DNA from 2 places in the Lacrimispora sanguinis genome. Region 1 is predicted to be linked to the other one. Evidence: predicted binding sites of a transcription regulator. Region 1 holds the regulator's gene; the other holds the start of a gene.
What was found. The regulator HrcA, encoded in region 1, represses chaperone genes, less so after heat shock. The targets are predictions, from matches to a motif close to TGTTAGCACTCNNNNNNNNNGAGTGCTAACA.

Region 1 (3,292 bases):
CCTTTTCATATACCGGTTTGGCCGGTTCTTCCGGCTTTACAGGTTCGGTTTCTTTTTTCTTAATGCCAGGTCCGATTTCCTCAGTGCTGGCTGTTGCCGCCTGATTTTCAGTGCTGGCTTGTATGGTTTGGTGATCCGTTCCAGAGTTTTCGGACTGTACTTGATTCACGGTTTCGTCATTTCCTGTAGTCTCGGCTGCCAGTGCAGTGGTAGACAACAGCAGGATACAAAGAAGTGTCAGGAATCCGGTGATCCTCTTTTTCCCTGAAAAACTATTCATAATTTACCTCCAAATGGATCAACTAATATGCAGGCATATCCAGTTGATGCCCGGTAAAGCGGGGCACGCTGTTCACAAGCTCAAGGTTGTAAGACTCTTTCTTCCAACCCTACCTCGCAATTGTGTTGTTATGGTGTCATAATTACCATTATATTACAAAAGTGTTAAAAGTCAAGGAAATAATGTCAACAGCATGTAATATTTCATTGATATATGAGGAAAAATGTACAAGCAGGCCACAAAAACTTCACCAAAATATTTTCAGGAATGTATTGACAAATGTAGAAAAAAAGAATATATTATGAAAAGAAGATGTTAGCACTCCTAAACGTTGAGTGCTAACAAAACAACTCAGAAAGGAAGTGGGGCAGTTTGAGTGACAGGGATCAGCTAGATGAGCGGAAAGTAACTATATTAAAGGCTATTATCAAAACTTATCTGGAAACCGGAGAACCGGTAGGTTCCCGTACCATATCAAAGTATACGGATTTAAACTTAAGTTCTGCCACAATCCGGAATGAGATGTCTGATCTGGAGGAGCTTGGATATATCATGCAGCCTCACACCTCCGCCGGAAGGATTCCTTCAGACAGAGGATACCGCTTTTATGTGGACCAGATCATGCAGGAAAAAGAAGAGGAAGTCACTGAGATCAAAGATATGATATTAAAGCGGGTGGACCGGGTAGAGCTCTTGTTAAAACAGATGGCAAAGCTTCTCGCCCAGAACACCAATTACGCTGCAATGATCAGCGCGCCCCAGTTCCACCGGAACAAACTGAAGTTTATCCAGCTTTCCAAGGTTGACGAAGAAAAGCTTCTTGTAGTGATTGTGGTGGAGGGCAATATCATTAAGAATACCATGATTCCCATTCATACGGAATTAGATGACGAAGGACTTTTGAATCTTAACATTCTTCTTAACAATGCCCTTAACGGGCTGACCATAGAGGAGATCAATCTTGAAGTGATCAGCAGAATGAAGGTTCAGGCAGGGCCCCACTGTGATGTGGTGGACCGGGTTCTAGGCGAGGTAGCTACCGCTATCCGGGGTGATGATGATGACCTTCAGATTTATACCAGCGGGGCCACGAACATTTTCAAGTATCCGGAGTTAAGTGACGGAGAAAGGGCCAGTAAGCTTATCGGTACGCTGGAACAGAAGGATCTTTTGCAGGGGCTGATCGATGATGTGAACAGCTCGGAGAGCGGATCCGGAATCCAGGTATACATCGGTGATGAGGCGCCTGTTAAAACAATGAAGGACTGCAGCATTGTAACCGCCAACTATGAACTGGGCGAAGGCTTAAGAGGGACTATAGGAATCATAGGACCGAAACGGATGGATTATGAAAAGGTTCTCAGCACATTGCGTAATCTCATGACGCAGCTGGACACCATTTTGAAAAAAGATGAAAGGTAAAGGGTAGAGCATTGAGCATGGAAGATGTGAAAACAGATGAGAATCTGGCAGATGAGACTGTTTATACAGAGGATGCCGTTCCCACTGAGAAAGAAATAGAAGGTGCAGAATCCTGCGGGGACGATGGAACCCAGGAATATGTTCCGGAAGAAGAAACGGCTGAAGAGGGTTCCAAAGAAGAATCCGGGAAAAAGGGCCTTTTCGGAAAAAAGAAAGAGAAGAAAGATCCAAAGGATGAAAAAATAGAGGAACTCACAGACCGCCTTCAGAGGTCCATGGCTGAGTTTGATAATTACCGCAAGAGAACAGAAAAAGAAAAGTCAGCCATGTTTGAAATCGGAGCAAAGGATATCGTTGAACGGATCCTTCCGGTAGTTGATAACTTTGAAAGAGGCCTTGCAGCCATATCTGAGGAGGAAAAAAGCGCTCCTTTTGCAGATGGAATGGTAATGATATATAAGCAGCTTATGAAAACGCTGGAAGAAGCCGGCGTCAAACCAATTGAAGCAATTGGAAAGCCGTTTGATCCCAATTTCCATAATGCGGTAATGCATATTGAAGATGAGTCACTGGGTGAAAATGTAGTCTCCCAGGAGCTTCAGAAGGGTTACACTTATCGTGACAGCGTGGTAAGGCATTCCATGGTGCAGGTAGCTAATTAGTCACATGGCATCAGGAAGCAGATAATACATTCCAGGTATACCTTGATACCCCAATAGGGGCAGGAAAAAGGTAATCATTTATATTTTGTTTATTAATTAGGAGGAAAAAACTATGGGCAAGATCATTGGTATTGACTTAGGTACAACAAATAGCTGTGTAGCCGTTATGGAAGGCGGTAAACCAGTTGTAATTCCCAACAGCGAAGGCGTAAGAACCACACCATCCGTTGTTGCATTTACAAAGAACGGAGAGAGGCTAGTAGGCGAGCCTGCTAAGCGTCAGGCAGTAACAAACTCTGACCGTACCATCTCTTCCATCAAAAGACATATTGGTACAGACTACAAGGTAGCAATTGACGGAAAAAATTACAGTCCTCAGGAAATTTCTGCTATGATTCTTCAGAAATTAAAGGCAGATGCAGAAGCTTATTTAGGAGAAAAAGTAACCGAAGCGGTTATTACCGTACCGGCATATTTTAACGATGCACAGCGTCAGGCAACCAAGGATGCCGGTAAGATTGCCGGTCTTGATGTAAAGCGTATCATCAACGAGCCGACAGCAGCAGCTCTGGCTTATGGACTTGACAATGAAAAAGAGCAGAAGATCATGGTATATGACTTAGGCGGCGGTACCTTCGACGTTTCCATCATTGAAATCGGCGACGGCGTTATCGAAGTTCTTTCCACCAACGGCGATACCCGTCTGGGCGGTGATGACTTTGATAACCGCGTAACCCAGTGGATGGTAGATGAATTTAAAAAGGCTGAGGGCGTTGACTTATCCGGTGATAAGATGGCTATGCAGAGATTAAGAGAAGCTGCTGAGAAGGCAAAGAAGGAATTATCCTCTGCAACGACCACCAACATCAACCTGCCATTTATTACTGCTACCTCAGAAGGTCCAAAGCATCTGGATATGAACTTAACC
Region 2 (3,292 bases), 160 kb from region 1:
ACTTCTGGTAACCTTAGTCGGATCCAGGATTCCTGCTTCTACCATGTCTACGTATTCTTCCTTATATGCGTCAAAGCCGGTTCCTACCTTGGACTCTCTCACCTTATTGATGATAACGCTTCCTTCTAATCCTGCATTGGCTACAATGTGGTATAACGGAGATTCAAGAGCCTTTAAGATGATCTTTCCGCCGGTTCTCTCATCGCCTTCTAAATGCTTAACAAGTTCTTCAATCTGATTGATGGCATGAACGTAAGCAGAACCGCCGCCTGCAATCACGCCTTCTTCAACTGCTGCTCTTGCTGCAGATAAAGCATCTTCCATACGAAGTTTTGCTTCCTTCATCTCGGTTTCTGTTGCAGCGCCTACGCGGATCACTGCTACACCGCCGGATAATTTAGCAAGTCTTTCCTGTAATTTTTCTCTGTCAAAATCAGAAGTGGTATCTTCGATCTGGCCCTTGATCTGGCCGATTCTTGCAGTGATAGCTTCCTTATCGCCGCAGCCGTCTACGATTACGGTATTTTCCTTCTGAACCTTAACGGATTTTGCACGTCCTAAAAGATCAAGAGTTGCATTCTTAAGCTCATAGCCTAATTCATCAGAGATCACAGTACCACCTGTTAAAACAGCGATATCCTGTAACATTTCTTTTCTTCTGTCGCCATAGCCTGGTGCCTTAACAGCGATTACATTGAAGGTTCCTCTTAATTTATTAACGATTAAGGTTGTTAAAGCCTCGCCTTCCACATCTTCTGCGATGATAAGAAGTCTTGCGCCGGACTGTACGACCTGCTCTAATAAAGGAAGGATCTCCTGAATGTTTGTAATCTTCTTATCAGTAATGAGAATGTATGGATCGTCTAAATTAGCTTCCATCTTTTCCATGTCGGTGCACATATAAGCAGAAATATAACCTCTGTCAAACTGCATACCTTCAACCAGGTCTAACTCTGTCTTCATGGTCTTTGATTCTTCAATGGTAATAACGCCGTTGTTGGAAACCTTCTCCATAGCGTCAGCTACCATCTCGCCAACTTCATCATCTGCTGCGGAAATTGCTGCAACTCTTGCGATGGATGCCTTGCCCTTGATCGGCTCGCTCATCTTTGCAATTGCTTCTACTGCTGCTTCCGTTGCTTTTCTCATACCTTTTCTTAAAACGATTGGATTAGCGCCTGCTGCCAGGTTCTTCATTCCCTCGTTGATCATAGCCTGAGCTAAAACGGTAGCTGTCGTAGTACCGTCACCTGCTACGTCATTCGTCTTAGTAGCAACCTCTTTTACAAGCTGTGCGCCCATATTCTCAAAAGCATCTTCCAGCTCGATTTCCTTTGCAATGGTAACACCATCATTAGTGATGAGCGGTGAACCAAATGATTTATCAAGTACAACGTTTCTGCCCTTAGGCCCTAATGTTACACGAACGGTATCTGCTAACTGATTCACTCCAGATTCAAGTGCTTTTCTGGCATCTACGCCATATTTAATCTGCTTTGCCATGATTCATTCCTCCAGTTTTCTGTTAAAATAAAGATACGTACTATCTAAAATCTGACCTTATGACTGCGGTATCGCCTTCTTAATTATCCGATCACTGCCAATATGTCATTCTGTTTTACAATCACATATTTCTCGTCATCTTCTCCGGTCTCTATTTCTGTTCCTGAATACTTGGAGAAGATTACTTTATCGCCCACTTTAACCTGCATGGTAACTTCCTTGCCGTCTACCAGACCGCCAGGTCCTACTGCGATAACTTCAGCCTGCTGCGGCTTTTCTTTTGCCTGACCCGGCAGAACAATACCGGACTTTGTTGTCTCCTCTGCAACCAATGGTTTTAACACAACTTTGTCAAATAATGGTACTAATTTCATTGCAATTCCTCCTCATAACTTTCTGCTTATTATTTCTTTCTTTGGCCTTCCGAAAGAAGATTTATTTTATTCACATACTAAGTTATATCACTCATTATTAGCACTGTCAATAGTTGAGTGCTAACTTTATATTTTTTTTACATTTTTACCATATTTGTACGATTTTCTCCTTTACTTACATAGTTTATAGAAATTTTCTTATTATATACCTTTATTTTTTCTTATGAACGTATTACAATAACAAAGAGAATGAAGCGCCTTATAAGCGCACCATTATGCCCATCAAGCATAAGCCGTGACAAGGAAGCACCTTGCAGGCATACCTCTATGCCCAGAATACATGGACGGTAATAAGGAAAGGAGTGTTTCAAATGGCAAAAAAGGGAAATGGGTTAGGAAAATTCGTGGCTTTGGCCACTGTGGCCGGCGTTGTTGCTGCCGGCATCTCTTATTTCACGAAATACAAATCCTTCCACAAAGAACTGGAAGAAAACTTCCACGACTTTGAGGATGAGGGAAATGACGACATTTCCAAAATTGACAGCACGATGAACCGCAACTATGTTTCTTTACATGCCAATAAGGATGAATTTAAGGTCGCCGCTGACCATATGGCAGATGCTGCCAAGGATGCGGTAAGTGCGGCAAGAAACTTAGTAAAGGATGCAGCGAGCATTGTCTCTGATACGGCAAAGGAAGCGGCTTCAGCCGTGGCATATACCGCGAAGGACATGTTTGACTCTGCAAAAGAACAGACAGATACGTTTTTAGATGACGAAGATTTTACAGAGGATGGCGGTTTGGATTACGCTGCCGGAGCTGCAGAGCAGCTGGCAGAGAAGGCCAAAGAAACTGCAGATACGATAAAAGAAACAGCGGAAACTGCTGCCGAAGCAGTAAAGGATGCGGCGAAGGATGGGATTGATGCGGCAAAAGAAGCAGCGAAGTCCACCGGAGAAGCAATGAAAGAACTGGCTGATGAAACTACTACCATTGTGGAAGAAGAGATGGATTAATCATAATCTATAAGAAGGAATTGAAAAAGCCATTGGAAAGCATTTGTGCTCTCCAATGGCTTTTTTTCACAGATTATTTTTCATATAGAAATTCTTCCGGCAGATTCACTTTAAAATCAACCGCCAGATCACGGAAGTTCTGAGACGTAATGGTCTGTAGCTTATCCGGACGGATAGAAAGTACTTTAACAAGGATTTCCGCAGACTTTTCCACCGTATGCATAAGGCCAAAAGTTAAGTCGAAATCCTCTCCTGAAACGAATAAGCCGTGATGAGCCCATACAGCCACATCGTACTTCTTCATCAGCTCGCTGGTTGCCACTGCGATGTCCCGCCCACCCGGCACCATCCAGCCGACTACACCTACGCCGTCCGGGAAAACCACCGGACATTCTGTAG

Region 2: a site for HrcA is predicted at 1,973-2,003, ahead of groES (co-chaperone GroES). Genes of this name have one in related genera too.

Annotation. Positions count from the first base shown of each region.
Region 1 covers NZ_CP173277.1:2,212,263-2,215,554, reverse strand. The annotation lists gene ACHZES_RS10290 (3D domain-containing protein) at 1-280, opposite strand, end outside; gene hrcA (heat-inducible transcriptional repressor HrcA) at 653-1,702, shown strand; gene grpE (nucleotide exchange factor GrpE) at 1,720-2,364, shown strand; gene dnaK (molecular chaperone DnaK) at 2,477-3,292, shown strand, end outside.
Region 2 covers NZ_CP173277.1:2,052,430-2,055,721, forward strand. The annotation lists gene groL (chaperonin GroEL) at 1-1,503, opposite strand, end outside; gene groES (co-chaperone GroES) at 1,587-1,877, opposite strand; gene ACHZES_RS09600 (hypothetical protein) at 2,249-2,893, shown strand; gene rhaD (rhamnulose-1-phosphate aldolase) at 2,967-3,292, opposite strand, start outside.